4 regions of the Macrococcoides bohemicum genome follow, and region 1 is predicted to be linked to each of the others. Evidence: riboswitches for the same ligand, from Rfam matches in the RefSeq annotation. Region 1 holds a riboswitch; each other region holds the start of a gene.
The links. Region 1 has a riboswitch for S-adenosylmethionine ahead of metK (methionine adenosyltransferase). Riboswitches for the same ligand answer to the same signal wherever they lie in the genome.
Positions count from the first base shown of each region.

Region 2: linked by a shared signal. The riboswitch ahead of HT586_RS11085 (M20 family metallopeptidase) and the one ahead of metK (methionine adenosyltransferase) in region 1 are both predicted to bind S-adenosylmethionine.
Region 3: linked by a shared signal. The riboswitch ahead of HT586_RS01060 (O-acetylhomoserine aminocarboxypropyltransferase/cysteine synthase family protein) and the one ahead of metK (methionine adenosyltransferase) in region 1 are both predicted to bind S-adenosylmethionine.
Region 4: linked by a shared signal. The riboswitch ahead of HT586_RS03985 (methionine ABC transporter ATP-binding protein) and the one ahead of metK (methionine adenosyltransferase) in region 1 are both predicted to bind S-adenosylmethionine.

Region 1 is NZ_CP054482.1:1,814,696-1,820,473, reverse strand. Features, by position in the region: gene ytkD (RNA deprotection pyrophosphohydrolase) at 1-355, shown strand, start outside; gene HT586_RS09410 (alpha/beta hydrolase family protein) at 339-1,088, shown strand; gene pckA (phosphoenolpyruvate carboxykinase (ATP)) at 1,258-2,847, opposite strand; SAM riboswitch class I at 3,036-3,147, shown strand; gene metK (methionine adenosyltransferase) at 3,256-4,446, shown strand; gene HT586_RS09395 (hypothetical protein) at 4,532-4,708, opposite strand; gene HT586_RS09390 (nuclease-related domain-containing protein) at 4,954-5,778, shown strand, end outside.
Region 2 is NZ_CP054482.1:2,104,311-2,110,088, reverse strand. Features, by position in the region: gene HT586_RS11095 (response regulator transcription factor) at 1-648, shown strand, start outside; gene HT586_RS11090 (sensor histidine kinase) at 780-2,282, shown strand; SAM riboswitch class I at 2,337-2,434, shown strand; gene HT586_RS11085 (M20 family metallopeptidase) at 2,494-3,678, shown strand; gene ldmS (L-aspartate--L-methionine ligase LdmS) at 3,668-4,846, shown strand; gene HT586_RS11075 (pentapeptide repeat-containing protein) at 5,011-5,628, opposite strand; gene coaW (type II pantothenate kinase) at 5,618-5,778, opposite strand, start outside.
Region 3 is NZ_CP054482.1:201,227-207,004, reverse strand. Features, by position in the region: gene HT586_RS01085 (GNAT family N-acetyltransferase) at 1-48, shown strand, start outside; gene HT586_RS01080 (formate/nitrite transporter family protein) at 164-994, shown strand; gene HT586_RS01075 (GNAT family N-acetyltransferase) at 1,037-1,315, opposite strand; gene HT586_RS01070 (hypothetical protein) at 1,273-1,491, opposite strand; gene HT586_RS01065 (PPK2 family polyphosphate kinase) at 1,616-2,476, shown strand; SAM riboswitch class I at 2,554-2,649, shown strand; gene HT586_RS01060 (O-acetylhomoserine aminocarboxypropyltransferase/cysteine synthase family protein) at 2,740-4,017, shown strand; gene HT586_RS01055 (homoserine O-acetyltransferase/O-succinyltransferase family protein) at 4,018-4,806, shown strand; gene HT586_RS01050 (HAD-IC family P-type ATPase) at 4,933-5,778, shown strand, end outside.
Region 4 is NZ_CP054482.1:757,605-763,382, forward strand. Features, by position in the region: gene HT586_RS03945 (hypothetical protein) at 1-27, opposite strand, end outside; gene aroD (type I 3-dehydroquinate dehydratase) at 222-950, shown strand; gene HT586_RS03955 (nitroreductase family protein) at 1,015-1,548, shown strand; gene HT586_RS03960 (thioredoxin family protein) at 1,595-1,915, opposite strand; gene HT586_RS03965 (Spx/MgsR family RNA polymerase-binding regulatory protein) at 2,059-2,412, shown strand; gene gcvH (glycine cleavage system protein GcvH) at 2,485-2,853, shown strand; gene HT586_RS03975 (toprim domain-containing protein) at 2,946-3,335, shown strand; gene HT586_RS03980 (thioredoxin family protein) at 3,307-3,618, shown strand; SAM riboswitch class I at 3,658-3,763, shown strand; gene HT586_RS03985 (methionine ABC transporter ATP-binding protein) at 3,836-4,861, shown strand; gene HT586_RS03990 (methionine ABC transporter permease) at 4,854-5,546, shown strand; gene HT586_RS03995 (MetQ/NlpA family ABC transporter substrate-binding protein) at 5,599-5,778, shown strand, end outside.

The sequences.
Region 1 (5,778 bases):
TACGAATAATAAAATTCGGGGTATTGAATTTCCAGGTGGTAAGGTTGAGTATGGTGAAACACCTATTGAGGCAATGCATCGTGAATTATATGAAGAAACTGGTGGCGTAATGCGTAATTATGAGTTTATAGGCACCTATACCGTATATGATCAGACACCATTCAGTAAAGATGTCTTCTACGTAGAAGTAGCACATATTGACAAGCTTGAAGATTATATGGAAACGGATGGTCCGGTAATTGCAAAGGCTCTGGAAGATATTCAGACAGAAGATAAAAGTTTCCTGCTAAAAGATGATTGCATTCTGTACATATTAGATACACTAAAGGAGCGTTTTGATGTTCATTACGAGTAAAGTAATTCCAGCTTCTTATCAAGGTATAAGTTTTCAGGAGATAACTTATCAGTCTGATGCATTTGAAGTTAAAGGATTATTATATGAGCCGAAACTTGTAGCGCGTATCGTTATATATCTTCGCGGTGGAAAAGGGCAGGTAGGGACGCTTAGACCAGCTGGACTGATGCGTTTTGCCTATCCGAATACACTTGTTGCAGCACCTTATTACCGTGGAACGCATCATAATGGTCAGGATGAGTTTGGTGGAAGTGACCGTGAGGATGTATATGCACTTGTGCGTATATTAAGAAAAAAGTATCCAGATGTACCATTACATTTTATAGGTTTTTCACGCGGGGGTATTCAAGGACTCGTTACTTATCAGAATAGTGACGTGACATCCTTTATTACATGGGGTGGTGTATCGAGTATTTATTACATGTATGATGAGCGATTAGACTTGCGCAGCATGTTAAAGCGCATCGTCGGTCCTATTACAGATAAAGCCGCCTATGATAAGCGCGAAGGTATTGATCTGATAAAAGCAGACAGTCCTCCAATTATGATAATTCACGGAACAGAAGATAGGCAGGTTAATATTGCGCATGGTAGGATGCTTGAAGAAAGACTGAAATTACTAGGTGTAAAGCATAAAGCGATATACTTAGAAGGTGAAGCACACGTCCTTCGACCTGATAATGAACGCATGATACTTAAAGAAATATATAGATGGATGCTAGCAGTAGAATAAAATGAAGATGTGACTTAAATTTTAGTCCTTTTATCTTTAACAGCTTAAACGGCGGAACAGAAGTTGCCCCTACGACAAAAACCGAACAAAAACTATAAATCAAAGAGCGATTTATTAGTTTTGTTCGGTTTTTGCTTGTGGCAGAACACTTCAGTTCCAGCCTCTATTATTATCCTCTAAATATAAAGCCGCCTTTTTCTTCGATTTCAGCTGACTTTTCACCGAATTTCTTAAAGTTTTCCTGGAAGCGTAATGCTAAATCTTTAGCTTTTTCATCGTAAGCATCTTGAGATACCCAAGCGTTACGAGGCATTAAGATTTCTTTTGGAACACCAGCTACTGAATTTGGTACATATAGTCCGAAGATAGGATCTTGAGTGAATTCAGAGTTTTTAATTTCGCCACTGATCGCACGACGGATCATAGAACGTGTATGTGTTAAGCTCATACGGCTACCTACACCATATTCTCCACCAGTCCATCCAGTGTTTACTAAGTATACATCTGAACCATGCTTGTCAATTAATGCACCTAACATATTCGCATATACTGTTGCGTGTAATGGTAAGAAAGGAGAACCGAAACATGTTGAGAATACTGGTTGTGGGCTAGTTACCCCGCGCTCAGTACCCGCTAATTTAGATGTAAATCCACTTAAGAAGTGGTACATTGCTTGTTCTTTCGTTAATTTAGAGATTGGAGGTAATACACCGAATGCATCTGCAGTTAAGAAGATAATTGTTTTAGCATGACCAGCAATTGAAGGTAATACGATGTTATCGATATTTTCAATTGGGTATGCTGCACGTGTATTTTCAGTTAATGATTTGTCTTCATAGTCTGGGAAACCTTTTTCATCAACTTTAACGTTTTCTAAAATCGCACCGTAACGGATCGCATCATAGATTTGTGGTTCTTTCTCACGAGAAAGGTCGATTGTCTTCGCGTAACATCCACCTTCGATATTGAATACACCATTATCGTTCCAGCCATGTTCATCATCACCGATTAATTTGCGGTGAGGGTCGGCTGATAATGTTGTTTTACCAGTTCCTGATAAACCGAAGAATAACGCAACGTCTTTATTTTCACCAACGTTTGCTGAACAGTGCATGCTCATTACACCTTGTGTTGGTAATAAGTAGTTCATTACACCGAAGATACCTTTTTTCATTTCTCCGGCATATTCAGTACCACCGATTAAGATAATTTTATGTTTGAAACTTGTAATGATAAATGTTTCAGAATTTGTACCATCGATTTTTGGATCTGCTTTAAAGTGTGGCGCAGAAATGATAGTGAAGTCTGGATCGATTAAGATACCTTCATTGAATGTTTCAGGTCGGATAAACATTGTACGTGCAAATAAGTTATGCCATGCTAACTCATTGATTACGCGTAAATTTAATTGAGTAGCAGGGTCTGCACCTGCATAACCATTGAATTCATAAACTTTATCTTTTGTTCCTAAATAGTCTAAAACGCGGTCTAATAATTTTAAGAAGATGTCTTCAGAGATAGGTTGGTTGATTGTACCCCAGTCGATTTGGTCTTTCGTTTCTTCTTCTTCAACGATAAATTTATCTTTTGGTGAACGACCTGTATATTTACCTGTTTCAGTTCTAACAGCACCTGACTCTGTTAATACACCTTCACGATTTGCTAAAATTTCGTTGATTAACTGTGTTCTTGATAATTGATTTAATACGCTATCACTCTTTAATAAGTTATCTAATTTACCAAAGATTTGTTCGCTCATTAAAAGGTCCCCCAAGTTTATATTTTCTGCTGATGTAAGCAGTTTCATGAAATAGTATAACATAAGGTCTTAAGTGTTACATTAAATATAAATAAAATTTTATAGATAAAATATTATTCAGAAAATTTGTGAATCAGTTAGATATATTGACAGTGTACAAAAAGTTTAGTATTATCTAACTGCGGATTCTCTTATCCAGAGTGGTGGAGGGACATGGACCCTTTGAAGCCCAGCAACCCTTAACTTCGTTGTTAAGTAAGGTGCCAAACCGTTTGCAGACAGCTGTCTGAACGATAAGAGTAGAATGGACTAATTGTGTACAATTAGCCTTCTCTCTTAATAGGAGAGAGGGCTATTTTTTGTTTATAGCTTGAACCGTGAAATTTAAATTAATAGGAGTGTTTATAAATGGCAGATCGTAAATTATTTACGTCAGAATCAGTAACAGAAGGACATCCAGATAAAATTGCTGACCAAATTTCAGATGCAATCCTAGATGCAATTCTTACAGGAGATCCAAAAGCACGTGTAGCGTGTGAAACATCAGTAACAACAGGTATGGCTTTAATCGCAGGTGAAATTACTACATCAACATATGTTGATATTCCTAAAGTAGTACGTGATACTGTAAAAGAAATCGGATATACACGTGCTAAATTCGGCTATGACTTCCAGACGATGGCAGTACTTACTGCAATCGATGAGCAGTCTCCTGATATTGCTCAAGGGGTAGACCGTGCATTAGAAGACCGTGGTAACTTATCTGACTCAGATATCGAATCAATCGGTGCTGGTGACCAAGGTTTAATGTTTGGATTTGCATGTAATGAAACTGAAAGCTTAATGCCTTTACCAATTTCATTATCACATGAATTAGCGCGTCGTCTGACTGCAGTGCGTAAAGATGGTACTTTAGATTACTTACGTCCAGATGGTAAGACACAAGTTACAGTAGAGTATGATGAAGCGGGTAAACCGAAACGAATCGACACTATCGTTATTTCGTCTCAACACCATGAGAAGATTGAATTAGAACAAATTCAGGCTGACATTAAAGAACACGTTATTAAACCAGTTGTTCCAGCTGAATTAATCGACGAAGAAACAAAATATTTCATCAATCCAACTGGTCGTTTCGTAATCGGTGGACCTCAAGGGGATGCTGGTCTTACTGGCCGTAAGATTATCGTAGATACTTACGGAGGATATGCACGTCACGGTGGTGGCGCGTTCTCAGGTAAAGATGCTACTAAAGTTGACCGTAGTGGTGCTTATGCAGCACGTTATGTTGCGAAGAACATCGTTGCAGCAGGTCTAGCTGACAAATGTGAAGTACAATTAGCTTATGCTATCGGTGTAGCACAACCAGTATCTATTTCAGTTGAAACTTATGGTACTTCTGAATACACTGAACAACAACTTGTTGATGCAGTTCGTAAAACATTCGATTTACGTCCAGCAGGTATCATTCAGATGTTAGATCTTCGTCGCCCAATTTACAAACAAACAGCTGCTTACGGGCACTTCGGTCGTACAGATATTGATTTACCATGGGAAGCTACAGATAAAATTGAAGATTTAAAAGCAAATTTAAAGTAATTTTTTGGGCCTAAGTATTTATTACTTAGGCCTTTTAATATGAAAAAAGACTACCTCATATGAGATAGTCAATTGATAAATTGTATTATTCTTCTTCAGTTTCTTCTTCTGTAGCAGCATCGTCTTCAGTAGTCTCTTCTTCAGTTGTTGCTGCATCTTCAGTTTTTGCGTCGTCCGCTTTTTTCTCATCATCTCCACAAGCACCTAATAATAATGCTGATGCGAAAGTACCTGCTAATAATAAACGTTTATACATTGCCATGGTATCATCCTCCGAGAAAATTTAATTTTTGTCCAAAAATATTTTTAGGACACTTAAATTATTTCATATCATTATTAATTTAGAATTTATATTTTATTAAACTTTGTTAACCTTTGTTCAGAATATTAATTTCTTATTAATATTTTTAATTAGAGTAAACTTTCACAAATTACTTTCATATTTTCGATGAAGTTCTTCTGAAATTTCATTATAATAAAGGAAATACGGTTAGAAAGGTGAATGATATGTCAGTAGAAGTAGGAAGTACTTTATTTTATGTGTTAATTGGTTTAGGTGTTTTGGCTTTATTGTTCTTCGTCTTATGGTTACTCGCATTATCGAGTAAGAAAAAATCAATTGCGCGTAAAGAAGAAGAATTTCGTAAGGCGCAGAAAGTAAGATCAGATGAGTATCACGATGAAAGTGAGAAGTCTCGTCTTCAATATAAAAAAGAATTAGCTGAACAAAAAGAAATATTACAAAAAACAATCGATGAGAAATCATCACATATTGAATCTTTAAAGATGTTCTCAAAAGACAAAGGTGAATATTTAACGGACCTTACTTTAATTCAGTTAAAAGAACAGTTCATTCGTGAAGAACGTATTCGTCCTGAAGATATGCACGTACTTGCTAATATCTATATTCCAGGTAAACGCGTGAAAAGCACTGACAAACTTGATCATGTCGTATTGACGAGAACAGGTATCTACCTGATAGATTCTAATTACTGGACAGGTCATATTTATCACGGTGTAAGTGAGATGCAGTTTGCTGGCGAACCGATGCTTGAAGGTGTCTTCAACATATTAGATCTTGATCCGAAGCTTGAACAGACAATTGTTCTGGATAAGAATAAAGACGGTAATGCTGAATTCAGAACATATAACCACTCGATTGAAGCATTGAAATTAAAAGCTGAACGTTTAGAAAAAGTATTTGAGTTACCATATCCGGTAACACCGATTGCGTACTATAATGCAGAAGGGGTAGGTAGTGAACACATCACTAACTATTCAAGAGATAATGGCGTGAAGGTGATTGTAGGAGAAGAAGAATTACAAACATTC
Region 2 (5,778 bases), 290 kb from region 1:
GAACTTGAGATTGCCGAACTTATAAAGTTTATTCTTGTGCGTGAAGGATTCGGAAAAGTTGATATTGCTTCTACATTTGCACAGGCGAAGTTGATGATTAGTACACATTATGATACTTATCTATTGGACATAAATCTTGGGGATGGGTCAGGTTATGATCTTGGCAATGAAATACGTGAAATGACCGATGCGCCGATTCTTTATGTTTCGGCCAATACACAGGATAGAGATAAGATTAAAGGCTTTCAAAATGGAGCAGATGATTATATTACAAAGCCATTTAATCCGATGGAGCTTGCGGTGAGAGTAAAGGTCAATGTCGAGCGTTATATGAAGTCCGGTAAAAAAGAAAAGGCGTTATATTCATTTGACGAACGAAATGCAGAATTAACTGTAAGAGATAAGAAATATCTGCTTTCAGGAAAACAATATTTATTGATGCAATACCTCTATGAACATCAGGATGAGATATGTACAAAAGAGCAGATTTATGAAGCGGTGTGGGAAAATCAGTTTGTAGATGATAATACAGTGATGGTTCATATCCGAAAGTTAAGAGAAAAGCTCGAAGTGGAACCAAGTAAACCGAAATTATTACTAACATCACGTGGTATCGGCTACATTTTAAAATCAGGTGAGGATAAATGAGCATCAGCAAAAAATTTATGATTCGCTTTATCCGTTATTTTCTTATCTTTTATTTTTCAGTGACCTTAATTATTTGTGCCTTCTTTCTCTATTTTCTGGTTACGAGTGAACAAAGTTTCTTTGAGGAAGATATGCAAAGTGTGGATTCATATGCTATTAGTGAATATATTAAGTTTGACGGGGACAAAGTTAAACCGGTTAAAGAGATGGTTAATTATATTAAACAGCACAACGGCATACTTGTAGTAAGAGACAAGGGTGGTAAGGTCATATATTCGTCTGATAAAGATTTCAAATTACAGCCGTTAAATACATATCGTGCTGAAGCATTTACGACATGGGAGCTGCCTAAAGGACAGCAGGTTATCTATTTGGAGAATAAAGTATTAAATGAAGCGAGACGTAAGCTTGAAACTGATTCGAAAGAAGCACAGCGTTATTTAGAGCAACACGATCTTGCGTTATTCGTTGCAGATAAAAAAGGCTTAACTAAAATTTCTGGACAGTTTGATGAAGATGTCGTGAATAGTACGCTATTTAAGCATAAGAATAATGACAATTACCAGAAATATTTCTTTGTTTCATATTTTAAAGATAATAAAAATTACTATGTGGTTCAGAAAAATCAACATCCGGCTGATACGAAAGCAATCTTTGCAGAGGACAGCTATATGTATGATAAAGATTTTATGAATGACATAAAAAATTTTTTAATTTGGTATGCATGGATAAATCTCGTTGTATTGGCTGCTATATTACTGTTCTCAATCTTTTTAGGTAATCGACTAGCGCAACCGTTAAAACACTTTTCAACATGGGTAGAGCGACTTGCAAAAGGTGACTATTCAGTGCTTAATGATGAAAGAATCTATAAAAATGGTCGATTACGTCGTAAATATCGTATGTATAGTCCGATTGATGGTGCGATAGCGAAACTTACAGGAAAGCTTGCAGATGATAAAAATTACCAAAGTAATATGAATATTCAGCGGGAAAAATGGGTACGGGGTATTACACATGATTTAAAAACACCGCTTAGCTCAATCTATGGATATGCCAAAATACTTAACAGTGGTATGCTGCTTGAACCGGACGAACAGAAGAAGTTTATCGGCATTATTGAAGATAAAGCATTATATATTGATCAGCTGCTTAAAGATTTAAATATGGTCTATCAACTGAAAAGTGATGGGATTCAATTCCATACAGAAGAAACATGTTTGCGAACATATATCGATGCATTTGTCTCTCAATATGGCAATAAAGGTTTAAGCTACATACATAAAGAAGATGCGACGATTCATATTGATACGTCAAGGATGGATCGCGTGCTGACGAATATTGTGACGAATAGTTTTACACATAATGTCAATGTTGAAGTATGGATCAGTACGTATACGAATGGAAATAACGCGATTATAGAAATTGCGGATAATGGGCAAGGTATACCACAGGAAGATCTGACACATATCTTTGAACAGTTCTATCGTGGTAATAGAACAAATGAACACCATAATGGCAGTGGTTTGGGATTATCTGTGGCAAAAGAAATCGTGGAACTGCATGACGGCACGATAGACGTTGTCAGTTCAGTTGCTGGCACGAAATTCTTAATTACTTTACCAACATACTAATTTTGATATTTGACAGAATTTATAGATAACTATATAGTTATCTATAAATTCAATAACTTATCAAGACGGATTGAGGGAAGGGCCCGATGACATCCAGCAACCTGCAGTAATGTAAGGTGCTAATTCCTACAGCGTAAGCTGGCAGATAAGAACGTGTAGACATTCCTATCTGGGAATGTCTTTTTTTTATAAGTACGGAGGAGAGAATAATATGAATAACAAAGTATTACAATATATAGATGAAAATAGAGATAAATTCATACGCATCAGTCATGAAATTCATGCACGACCTGAACTAGGCAACGAAGAATACTTTGCGTCTAATTTGCTGAGCAAGACATTAAAAGATGCAGGATTTAGTATAGAGCGTGATATTGCAGGACATGAAACTGGATTTATCGCATCGTATGAAAGTGAGAAAGCAGGACCTACTATTGCTTATTTAGCAGAATACGATGCATTGCCAGGTTTAGGACATGCATGTGGTCATAACATTATCGGCACATCTAGCGTATTATCAGCGATTGCTCTAAAAGAAGTGATTGATGATTTAGGCGGTGTCATTCAAGTGTTCGGCACACCAGCTGAAGAAGGTGGTGTAAACGGGAGTGCGAAAGCATCATACGTTAAAGCTGGGTTATTTAATGATAGTGATGTAGCATTGATGATTCATCCTGGTCATGAATCGTTTAGAACCGTGCCAACATTGGCAGTAGACGTATTTGAAGTGGAGTTTTTTGGCAAGACTGCGCATGCTTCTGAGAATGCACATAATGGTATTAACGCGCTCGATGCGATGATCAGTTTCTTTAATGGTATCGGTCAACTGCGTCAACATATTAAAAAGACGGATAAAGTGCATGGTGTTATTTTAGATGGTGGTAAGTCAGCAAATATTATTCCGGATTATACGAAAGCGAGATTTTATACACGAGCAATCAGCAGAAAAGATTTAGATGTATTAACCGGTAAAGTTGATCGTGTAGCACAAGGTGCGTCAATTACAGCAGGTGCAGAATATCAACTCAACCACATTCAAAATGGTGTCAATGAATTCATCAGAAATACATTTTTAGATGATTTATTTGAGAAACATGCTATTATGCATAATGAACCAATTTTGCATGATGATTTTGGTTTCGGTTCAACGGATACGGGGAATGTAAGTCATATCATTCCTACGATTCACCCGCATATAAAGATGGGGTCATCGTCGCTCGTAGGCCACACAGTAGAGTTTCGTGAAGCAGCGAAAAGCGCACACGGAGACCATGCCTTATTACAAGGCGCTAAAATAATGGCAACGATGGCTATCGAGTTAATCGAGAAACCTGAAGAACTACAACGCATTAAACATTTACATGAAACATTAAAGGAGAACATTTATGGGGACTAAACCAATCAACTTACCATTAGTTATGAAAGATTTATATGGGGAGAAAGTGATGTATTCATCACGCCCATCCTATACTTTTAATCCATGGCTGCAGCCGGAAGAACATCAGTCAAATTTACTGAGCGCACGTGAACTATTAATCGCCGAGATGCCGGTCGTTGTACACCAAGCGACTGTGACAGATAAAACTGAAGCGTTGTTTAATGCAGTTGGATTTGATATGCCAAATAGTTTCAGAGTGTATAATACACGTGAATCATATGAACAGGTGTTACGCGAGGCAGTTGCAGATGGAGAAAAGATATTCTTTCAATATGCCCATGAAGAAGAATTAGTACCAGGCGATAAATATGTCGTACCGCGTGATAAATTTTTAGCGCTTAACAATAAATCAATACTGGATAAATGGACAAAGGGGAAATTCTTACCGAAACGTGACGTTGTAGCGATTGAAGAGTTTGAAAATACTGTTCGCAAGTGGTCACTGCCTTTCGTGATTAAACCAGGAGACGAACATCCGACTGCCGGTGGATATGGCGTAATGCTGTGCTATACGCAGGAAGATGTTGAACGTAGTATTAAACGTGTCCGAGAAGCAGAAGGTACAGAGCAGATGATTATCGAACAGTTTATTGAGCCAGTGCATAATTATTGTATACAATATGCATATAGCGAAGAACTTGGTATTAAGTTTATTGGTTCAAGTCAGCAGATTACTGAAAAGTATGGTAAATATCGTGGGAATATTATAAATCATGATATTCCGCAGAATGTCATCGATGCCGGAATGGAAATCATGCAAAATGGTGTAGAAGCAGGATATGTTGGAATTGCTGGCTTTGATTTACTTGTGGATAGCGAAGGTGCGATTTACGCAATCGACCTTAACTTCAGACAGAACGGTTCAAGCTCGCTGTTATTATTAGATAGCGTGTTATCTGGAGACTATAAGAAGTTTCTTGCGTATTATAGTGCTGGAGATAATGCGAAATTCTTTGATGTCATATTGAATGAAGTGAAAGCAGGATACTTATTCCCGCTTGCCTATTATAATGGAGATTATAAAGAGAAAGACGGATTCCCATCACGATTTATCTGTATCTGGCACGGAGATGAAGCGGTAGTAGAATCACGCGTAAAAGCATTTGAAGCTCGACTTAAGGAGTGATTCATTTGAGTAAGAAAAATAATGCAACAGGCATTGCGGTAGCAACGACAATTATTAGTGCGACTTTAATTCCGTTTTTGTTTAGTTTAGTAAAATTAATCGGGAAGAAATAAGGTCGTCTGCAAAGCAGAACGCTGCGTTACTTACACGAGTAACGCAGCGTTCTATTTTACTTTTATGCCAAAGAGTTGAATAAGCGCTGTACTTTGAATGCTGTTTACGGAACAGCCTTTCAAATCGTTGGCTTGTACTGATATACCGTCAATATCACTTTCTGATAAGTCAATTGTATTAAGAGATGTCTCAACAATACTTAGACCGTTAAGTTGTGATTGGGTAATCGCCCATTTTTTGGTTTCGATATGATACAAATAACCGTCATGACCATCAATAGTGTCAAAGTGAACATGATCAAATATGCTATCAGCAATATTAAATAGATTCATCTTTGTTTGATAGAAATGTACGTCTTTAAGATGTACATTATTTAATGTAAATCCGGTCATTAGCGTATCTTTTATATATACACGACGAAAGCTTACATCTTCAAATGTCATGTTCTGCATCATACAGCTGTCTATTGTTACATCAGTGAGATGTATATTGTATATGTCACTTGTGAATGTACATTTTATAAAAATAATATCATCGATTTCGCGCAAGTCACTATCAAAGAGGATAGTACAGTTTGAATAGTGCATTCCGTAATCATCACGCGTTAAAGTAATTGTTTTGTCGTGGATGCTCTCGATTGTCTTGTGTTGAGGTGACTTAATTTTCATCCATTAATCTCAATGTACCAACCGCACCTGAATATTCACCGTTTTCGATGAAGTAAGGCTTAAAGTTACGGAGAATTGTGTAGTTCATAACAATATCGCGTAATAACGTATTATTTAAGAAACTTGAACCGATGTAGACAACATATTCGG
Region 3 (5,778 bases), 740 kb from region 1:
GGCGACGAAGCACAGACCGACTATATAATGATGCTTGATTTAGTATAATGTTCACCTTTTCACAAATTGACTATATACACGTTACTCAGTAACAGATATAATAATATTGTATTTATAACATTCATGTTTATTCATAAAATCTTGTTCAACAGGAGGCTCTACAATGGCTATTGAAATTCCAGCTAAAACTATCGAAGATACTTATGCTTCGAAAGGCAACATTGAAAATGTATTAAACCAAGTAGCAATGAAAGAGGTAATGGCAGATAAGACACCTGGGCGCTATATGTTAAAAGCGATTATGTCAGGTTTTTTACTAGCTATTATGGCAGTGCTTCAACTTGCAGCAAAGACACAATTTGCTGCAACTGAAAATGCAGGGCTTATCAATTTAGTAGGTGCAATTGCATTCAGTATCGCACTCGTAATGATCGTACTTACTAATTCTGAATTATTAACAAGTAACTTTATGTTCTTTACAGCGGGTTATTATTTCAAAACAATCACAATGGGTAAAATCATAAAAATATTTACGTTATGTTTCCTGGGAAATATTATTGGTGGATTTATCTTATTTGGAATGATGACAGGCACTAAAGTTATGACACCTGAAATGGTAGCAGCATTAACTAAAACAGTAGATGCAAAAACAATTGAATCAAGTTGGCATGCAATTTTAATTAAAGGGATATTCGCTAACTTCTTTATCAATATCGGTATTTATATTTCTTTACAATGTAAGGAAGTATTAGCTAAAGTATTCTTCATCGGTATCGGAGTAGTTATCTTTGTATTTATGGCTTACGAACACGTTGTTTACAATGCAGGATTGTTTGCCGGAATGATGTTCTACAATATCGATGCATTATCTTGGATTGACGTTCTGAAAAACTTATTTTATGCATATATCGGTAACTACATCGGTGGTGGTTTATTTATCGGATTAGTTTATGCATACTTAAACGGTAGAAGAGACGATGTCATCAGAAACTAAATAACTTTTTATTTGCGTGAAGTTTACACTTCACGCATTTTTTCACCTTGCAGTAAGCTGGGTATCTTCCCCCTCTACCTGATTACCTTGTACAAATCCAAGTTTTAAATACATGTCATGTGCAACGATATTAGGGACATCCACAAGTAACGTTATATATTTAATATGCGGAAAATTACTCATAATAAATTCCGGTAAAGCAAATAATGCTTGTTTTGCATAACCTTGTCTTAAATGTCTGTTGTCAGTCGAAAAAGATCTTAAATATATACTGTTATCTACTTCAAATTTGCTTTCAAATTCGCTATGTTCATGTAACACAAAAATACAACAGGTATTCCCTCTTCATTTAGTCCAAAAATTGGTGTGCGATTAGTATCTTCTTTTGCTACATTGATATTTATTTCAGGACTTTTCACAAACTTTAGTTGTTCTTCAGTTAACTCAAATTGTTCAAGTAAATCTTCGTGGTAATGGGTAGATTGAATAAGTTTCATAAATTCCTCTCTAAAGTCATCTTATTTCATAAGGATTATTATTAAATTATAACAAATAGATATAAATACTGTTTACTTCTATAGTTGCTAGGGAATACATTCAAAAAGTATATGGAGGGTTTCTATGGACATTAACCAATATAAAGTAATACCTAATACTAAATTTGATTTTAATAATTATAAATCAACAGAAAATGAAAAACAAAATAATGATAAGATAAAAGCGGATATCGTACCTGTTTTAACAGAAAAACTTGAAAAACTCCATCTAAAATTACATGCTGCTGAAAAGAATGGTATCATCGTTGTATTGCAGGCGCTAGATGCTGCCGGAAAAGATGAAGTTATCAGTTATATCTTCTCTAATCTAAGTGCACAGGGATTAAAGACTACTTCTTTCGGTAAGCCGAATGACACAGAACTTAAACATGACTATTTATGGCGTTATCATGAAGGTTTACCTGAGCGTGGGCAAATTGGAATTTTTAATCGCTCATACTATGAAGATGTACTTGCGCCAAGAATACATGATTCTGTTGCGACACACGAAACACCAAATAATGAAGTAGATGAATCAATTTGGAAAACACGATATCGTCAAATCAATGATTATGAACGTTATTTAACTGAAAATGGATTTGAAGTGATTAAATTCTTCTTCAACATGTCAAAAGATGAGCAACGTGATCGTTTACTTGAGCGAATGACTAATAAAGATAAGAACTGGGAATTTTCATTCAATGACGTAAAAGAGCGTGAGTATTGGGATGACTACCAAAAAATATTCTCTGAAATGTTAGAAGCAACATCTACTGAACATAGCCCGTGGTTTGTTTTACCTGCAGATGATGAATGGCATACAAGACGTATCGTTACAGAAGTTATGATAGATACGATAGAACGATTAAAGCCTGAGTTTCCTGAAATTTCACAAGAAAATCAAGAGAAACTAGAGGAATATATCAATAAATTAAAGCATAACTAACAAATGATTTTAAAATAAATGTTTGACAATTCAGAACAATCGTTTTAGAATAATGTTTAATTCTTACAACTAAATATAACTTATCCAGAGTGGTGGAGGGACTGGCCCCATGAAACCCAGCAACCTATTCAATTAGGTGCTAATTCCAGCAGGTATAACCTGAAAGATGAGCTTATGAGTCTACTTCTTTGAGGTAGGCTCATTTTTTGCTCCTCTTATTAAATTTAGTGTGGAATACAATTTAATGCCAGGAGGAATTTATAATGACAAAACAGTACAGATTTGAAACTTTGCAAGTTCACGCAGGACAAGTCATCGACAAGGAAACGAACGCACGTGCACTCCCTATTTATCAAACAACATCATTTACATTCAACGATACGGAACATGCTGCAAATCTCTTCGGTTTAAAAGAATTAGGTAATATATATTCAAGACTTACAAATCCTACAACAGCTGCTTTTGAGACACGTGTTGCTGAACTTGAAGGCGGCGTGGCTGGTGTCGCAGTCGCTTCAGGAATGGCTGCCATTACTTATGCAATACAAACTATTGCGAACAGCGGTGACCACATTGTAGCAACTACAAGCTTATATGGCGGAACACACACTTTATTTGAACACACATTCAAGAAATTCGGTATTGAAGCAACACTCGTGGATACGACAAATTTAGAACATGTAAAAGAAGCATTAAAAGAAAATACGAAAGCTATTTTTGTAGAAACTATCGGTAATCCCGAAGGAAATGTTGAAGATATTGAAGCACTTGCAAACATTGCACATAATCATGGTATTCCTTTAATCGTCGATAATACTTTTGCTTCTCCTTATCTGTGTCGTCCAATTGAGTTTGGCGCAGATATTGTCGTACATTCCGCAACTAAATTTATAGGAGGACATGGTACTTCAATTGGTGGGGTCATTATTGACAGTGGCAATTTTGACTGGAATAACGGTAAGTTTAAAAACTTATCAGAACCTGATCCTAGCTATCATAATCTCGTTTTTACCGAAGCTTTTGGTGAAGCAGCCTATGCTTTTAAGATACGTACAACACTACTCAGAGATACTGGTGCAGCAATTTCACCGTTCAATTCATTTCTATTAACTCAAGGATTAGAAACACTTTCTCTTCGTGTAGAGCGTCACGTGGAAAATACAAAAAAGGTAATCGCGTTTCTTTCAAATCACGATAAAGTCGCGTGGATTAAATATGCAGATACACCAGAGAGTCCATACAAAACATTACAAGAAAAATATTTACCTAAAGGTGCAGGTTCTATCTTTACGTTTGGAGTTAAGGGTGGACGTGAAGCCGGCAAGAAGTTTATCGAATCACTTAAGCTCTTCTCTTTACTTGCAAATGTTGGAGATGCAAAATCACTTATCATTCATCCCGCTTCTACTACACATGCACAACTTACAGAAGCTGAACAGCTCGCAGCAGGTGTAAGTCCAGAAACGATTCGAATTTCTATTGGCATTGAACATATTGATGATATCATCGCAGACCTGGAACAAGGATTAAGTGTGATTTAATTGAATATTCCTCGTATCCTTATCATTAATTTAATGCCAAATAAATTCGAGACGGAACTGCAGTTTAAACATCATTTTAATACAGCTATGATTGATTTTTTATATTTAAAGACACATCGAACTAATACCGAAAAGAGAAATTATGCTAAGCAACATTATATAAATTTCGACCAAGCTAAACAACACGATTATGATGCGTTAATCGTGACAGGAGCACCTGTAGAGCATCTCCCTTTTGCATCTGTATATTATAATGATGAACTTAAAAGCATCATAGATTGGTCTAAAGCACAACAACAAACGCGTTTATTTATTTGCTGGGCAGCACAATTTGCACTACATCACTATTACAATATTGAGAAATTCACTTTTAAAGGTAATAATAAATTGTTTGGCGTTTATTCTTATGATGTTCTGGCAGATCATCCTTTAACAAAAAATTATCAAAGCTATTATATACCCCAATCTCGTTATACTAATTTTGGGATACAGGATATTAAAGATAAGACTGACTTAACCATAGTCAGCACTCATCCTGAATTTGGTGCAGATTTATTAATTTCAAAAGATAATAAAGACATTTATATAAATGGTCATTTAGAGTATGCACCTAATACGCTTCATACGGAATATATTCGTGATTGCAAAAAAGGGCTAACAATTTCATTACCTGAAAATTACTACGCTCATGATAATTCTAGTAATTTGGTAATGCGACGTTGGAAGCCTTTTGCTGATTCATTTTTCAATGCCTTTGTAACTATGGTTAATACTGATAAAAGCAAGTAATAATATTAAAAATTCACAAAGATTTAATCATTGTGTTAATTCCTATTAAATACATTCCTTTCGTTAGAATTACTTAATTATTTGCGTTACGATAAGAGTAATACTATACGCAAAGGAATGTTCATTATGAAAAATGAAAAATGGTATCAACTCACAATCGATGACACGATTCTTGCATTTCACACCTCTATAAAAAGCGGTTTGTCCCATGAACAAGTTGAAGCAAACCGGTTAACTTATGGTCTTAATGCACTCCCAGCAAAGCGAGACAAACCTAAAATCATTAAGTTTTTCGGTCACTTTAACGATATTTTAATATATGTATTACTAGTTGCTGCAGCTATTACAGGATTTTTAGGACACTTTCTTGATATGTCGGTTATCATTCTTGTTGCAATTATTAATGCAATCATTGGTTATGTACAGGAATCTCGTGCTGAAAAAGCTTTAGAAAGCATTCGTAAAATGATGACGAGTGAGGCTGTAGTAATTCGTGATGGCCGTAGTCAAACTATTCCCGGCGAACAATTGACAATCGGAGATATCGTTATTTTATCATCCGGTGAGAAGATACCTGCAGACTTACGTTTAATCGAGGCGAATAATCTAAAGATTGAAGAGTCTGCTTTAACCGGCGAATCTGTCCCAGTCCAAAAAAATACACGTAAAATCTCAGAAGATGCTGCACTCGGTGATAGAAAAAATATGGCTTATTCAAGCTCATCTATTACTTCAGGTTCTGGAATAGGTGTAGTTGTTGCAATCGGAAAAGACACTGAACTTGGTAAAATTAATCAGGCAATGACTGACACAGAACAGATGACGACCCCATTGATGCAACAAACGGGTCAATTCGGTAAATCAGTGAGTATTGGTATTGTTGTAATTTCTATCGCAATTTATTTATTTGGTTTGTTTTATCACAATTATCCAGCAGACGAACTACTCTTATCTGTTATCGCGCTTGCAGTT
Region 4 (5,778 bases), 1.1 Mb from region 1:
GGTTTTTAAATCAAATAGTGTTTTCATTATTATCCTCCATATATTATTCACTGTGCTTTCCAAATTAAATTCTTGTGGACTTATAATATGGGTATAATTGATACAATTTATTAATCAAGTAAGGTAAAATAGATTTAAGAGATTGTTCAATAATTAACAGCACTTATCTATTTTACCATATTTTCACTTTAATTATTGGATGAATAAAAGGAGGACTTATTTTGACAGAGCAGAGTAGTGCAATTCCAAAGGTAATATTGACGTTATCAGATGTACAAAACACAGATGAAAAATTGATTAATGAAGCGGTCGAATATATTGATTATTTCGATGTCGTTGAATATCGTGCTGACTTAGCGCAAGGTTCAATTGAATTTTATGAATCTGAGATTGCGTTTATAAAGGATAAATTTCCATCAAAACAAATTTTATTTACATATCGCACAGAAGATATGAATAACAAGACAAAAATAACGATGGATGCTTATTTTGAACTTATTAAAGAAGTTATAGAGAAAAAGTTATGTGATATTATCGATTTAGAATTAATGATATATGAAGACTATATGGATAAATTATTGGTATTGGCACGTGCGAATAATATTTTAGTGTTAATTAGTCACCATGAATATGAATTCACTCCACGTATTAAAGATATGCTCGCGATTTATAATCGCATGAGTAAACTAGATGCAGATTACTGTAAGCTAGCGGTTAAACCGAATGATGGTAAAGATGTGCTTAACTTAATGTCAGCAGTTTATGAAACAAAACAAAACTGTAATTTAAATATCATCGGTATAGCAATGGGAGAAATCGGAAAGATTACACGAGTGGCTTGTGGGATATTTGGATCATCTATGACCTTTGGCTATGTTGGCAATCCTGTTGCACCAGGTCAAATTCATATTAAAGATATACATGATCAGATTGTGCTTTATAAATCATAATTTACAAATTAATGATACTTCTTTATAATTGATAATGGTTATCAATTATGAGGAGGTATTTTTTATGGAATTAAAAGATGCTATAAAAAATAGAAGAAGTATTAAACAGTATGTTGATACGATTGTTGAAGATAGTGCTGTAGAACGTGCGATTGAATTAGCGACATTTGCACCTAATCACGGTATGCGTGAACCATGGCGCATTGTGTGGGTTAAAAAGGAAAGATTAGAAAACTATGCACAGACGTTTGCTGACGTTGCATTTAAGAATAATGCTGAGAAAAAAATTCAGCATGTAGATAAAACAAAAATACTTGCTGGTATATTGTTAATTGTTGGTCCACGTGATCGACGTCAAAAAGAAAATTTAGAAGATGTTCTTGCGATTGGCGGTTTTATGCAGACACTTTCATTAGCTTTATATGAAGAAAAGATAGGCAGCTGTATTAAAACACAACCTCCTTTACTACACCCAGAGTTATCAAAACATCTAGGTTGTGAGGCCGATGAAATGATTTATGGAGCGGTTTATTTAACAGCACAAACGGAAGCAGAATATAAGACAAGAAAGAATACTAACTTAATTTCTACATACTAAAAAAACCATCCATTTTATCAATGGATGGTTTTTTAAATTTAAAGTTTTATTTTAAGTTTTCAGCTAAAAATGCTTTAACTGATTCAGGCGTTTTTGCGTTAGCAGAATGAAGATGTGCTAATTTTTCACCTTTTTCAAAGATAAGGATACTTGGGATACCCATCACTTCATTCTCATCAGCAGCTTCAGGTACTTGGTCACGGTTGATTTTATACCATGTATAGTCATTGTATTCATCTACAATAGGATCAATCCAGAAATCCATACGTGTACAATCGGGACACCAATCTGCAAAGAATTTCACGATTACTTTCTCATCTTGATTTATAATTTCTTTAAATTCTTCATATTGACTTATTGTTCTCATAATTATTCCCTCACATTGTTTTATATAATTTATTTATATGATAATTATATACCTTTTTAATAAATTATTAAACGATAAGGATTGCAGTTGTAACCTTTAAGAATAATTGTTAATATTAGGTTAAATTAAGAAGGAGGCCTATGATGATAAAATTTTATCAGTTACCAAATTGTAGTACATGTAGAAAGGCAGCAAAATATTTAGAAACACATGGCGTTAGTTTTGAACCTATCCATATCGTTGAACTTACTCCCACTGCTGCTGAATTTAGAGCGATTGTAGAGCAGACAAATGTCGATATTGATGCGCTGTTCAATAAACAGGGTGCTAAATTTAAAGCATTAAACCTTAAAGAAACATTAAGCGAAAAGTCAGATGATGAAAAGTTTGAATTACTTGCTTTAGATGGTATGTTAGTTAAAAGACCGTTAGCTGTTAATGGCAATAAAATTACTTTAGGCTTTAAAGAAAAAGAATATAGCGATACTTGGTTATAAAAATAATTGAATAAACGCTTACAATGTGTCATTATTATAGTGATAGTACTTTAATTAAACGGAGGGTTTATAATGTCAAACTTAAAATTTTCAAAAGATCATGAATGGGTAAAATCAGAAGATAATGTTAAGACAATCGGTATTACAGATTTCGCACAATCTGAATTAGGGGATATCGTATTCGTTGAATTACCAGAAGTTGGAGATGAAATCGAAGTTGATGCTCCTTTTGGTAGCGTTGAGTCAGTAAAAACTGTATCTGAATTATATGCTCCTATCTCAGGCAAAGTTATTGAAGTTAACTCTGAATTAGAAGATTCTCCTGAATTAGTAAACGAATCAGCAATGGATCAAGCATGGATGATTAAAGTAGAAGCTGACGATGCTGGTCTTGAAGAATTAATGGATCAAGCACAATATGATGAAATGATTAACGCATAAATGGTATAATCTCCTTGATAATAATTTATCAAGGAATTTTTTTATTATCAAATTGCTAAAACTGAATACAATATGATAAAAAGGTGATGGACATGTCTGTAATTACTAAAGTTATCGTTGTAGAAGGAAAGCGTGATAAACTAAGATTACAAGAAGTATTAACGGAACCTGTACATATTATATGCACCAATGGCACGATGGGTATCGGAAAACTGGATGATATGATTGAAGATTTGTATCATCATAAAGTTTATATTATGACCGATAGCGATAAAGCTGGACGCAAAATTAGATCTTGGTTTAAACGCCATTTGAGTGAAAGTAATCATATTCATATTGATCCGAAATACGGTGAGGTGGGTAATTGTCCACTAGATTATTTAGCAAGAACGATGATAAAACATCAGTTTGATGTAAAACAACAATTTGTCTGGAAAGGTAAGACCGCGCAATATGAACTTAAATCAGCTTTTGCAATTTGAAATTTCAGATCAACCATTTATTCTATTTGGATATACTCCGTTTTGTGGGACATGTAAGCTTGCAGAAAAGATGTTAGATATTACTGCTGCATCTCTAAACATACCAGTTACAAAAATTGATTTAAATTACTATGAAAATTTAAGTCAGTATTACGAAATTAAAAGTGTGCCGGTATTGTTGTTTATACGTAACGGCATGGTAGAAAATATATCTTATCAATTTGAGTCCGTAACAACTTTATATGAAAATTTAAATTTAATGTTGACGAATACTTCAAATTGACTTAAGATAAAGAACATATTCATAAAACAACTAAATAAACTCTTATCTAGAGTGGTGGAGGGATGTGCCCTATGAAACCCGGCAACCGTCAATAATGACATGGTGCCAATTCACATAAAGTTATATTAACTTTAGAAGATGAGAGAGTCGAAAATAGATAATTATCGTCTTTCTTATGTCCACATAGGAGAGACGTTTTTTTGTTAGGAGGCCAAATTTGATTACATTAAATAATGTTGTAAAGACATTTACAACCAAAAAAGGAAATATACAAGCTGTCGATAACGTAAATCTTGAAATTCAAAGCGGTGAGATCTACGGTATTATTGGCTTCAGTGGTGCTGGGAAAAGTACATTAATTCGAATGTTTAACGGATTAGAATTACCTACGAGTGGTGACGTGATTGTAAATGGCAGTACCATCAATAAGTTGTCAAAGCAGCAACTGAATAAAGAACGTCAAAAAATATCAATGATATTCCAGCATTTTAACCTACTTTGGAGTAGAACGGTATATGATAACATTGCATTACCTCTTGAAATAGCTGGCGTTAAAAAGAGTGACATCAGTCCAAAAGTGAAATCTTTGATTAAACTTGTTGGATTAGAAGGAAGAGAAAATGCTTATCCTTCAGAATTGTCAGGTGGACAAAAACAACGTGTAGGTATCGCCCGTGCATTAAGTAATGATCCTGATGTTTTACTCTGTGACGAAGCAACGAGTGCTTTAGATCCACAGACGACAGATGAAATACTAGAACTATTAGTTGATATCAATAAAACGTTGAACTTAACGATAATTTTAATCACTCATGAGATGGAAGTAATTCGCAAGATCTGTCATAAAGTAGCTGTAATGGAGTTAGGGAAAGTGGTTGAAGAAGGATCAGTGATGGAAGTATTTAATAATCCAAAAACAAATATCTCAAAACGTTTTGTACGTGATGATGTCCAGGATAATGAAACTGAGACTTCAATCGAAGAGATTAAACAAGCATATCCACATGGCAGTATCCTGAAATTAAAATTTGTTGGATCTTCAACTGGCCAGCCTATCGTAAGTAAAGTAATTAAGAAGTACGGCATCGAGATGAATATCTTAGCAGGGAATGTTAAACATACACAAGCAGGATCTTTCGGTAATTTAATTGTTCATGTTAAAGAAGTTAACGGATCACTTCAACCTATCGCTGAAGAATTAAAAAGCCATGGTGTTGAGATGGAGGTAGAAAGACATGGATAATTTTATTAAAACATTGACAGATATGTTAGGTATGAAAAATGTGGTATGGGCAGATGTATGGACTGCTACTGTTGAAACACTATCAATGACTTTTATTTCTGCAATATTCACATTTATATTTGGATTAATTATCGGCATTATTTTATTTTTAACATCTCGAAGTAAGTCAAAAGCAGCTCGTGTATTTTATAGTGTTACTGCTTTTATCGTCAATTTATTCCGAGCAATCCCATTTATTATCTTGATTTTATTGCTATTCCCCTTTACAAATTTAATCATGCAGACAATCAGTGGTGTAAAAGGAGCGCTACCAGCTTTAATTATCGGTGCGGCACCTTTCTACGCGCGACTTGTTGAAATTGGATTGAAAGAGATTGATAAAGGTGTAATTGAAGCTGTGGAATCAATGGGCGCAAATACATGGACATTAATTAAAAAAGTATTAATTCCTGAAAGTTTACCAGCGATTGTATCTGGTATTACAGTCACAACGATTGCACTCGTTGGTTCTACAGCAATCGCTGGCGTTATTGGTGCCGGTGGTTTAGGTAACTTAGCTTACTTAGTTGGATTCACAAGAGGACAAAATGACGTAATTTTTGTTTCTACAGTAATTATTTTAATTATTGTATTCCTCATTCAATTCGTCGGTGACATTATTACGAAGAAAGTTGATAAACGTTAATTATCCATAATGGATTTTTATAAAAATAATACAAAAAAGAGGAGCGTTAAAAATGAAAAAATTATTTTACGTATTTCTTACTGCATCATTAATATTAATTCTTGCAGCTTGTGGTAATGATAAATCTGACGACAACAAAACTTCAAAGTCAGATGACAAAACGATCACAGTAGGGGCTTCACCCGCACCACATGCAGAAATTTTAGAAGAAGCAAAAGCAGCACTTAAAAAA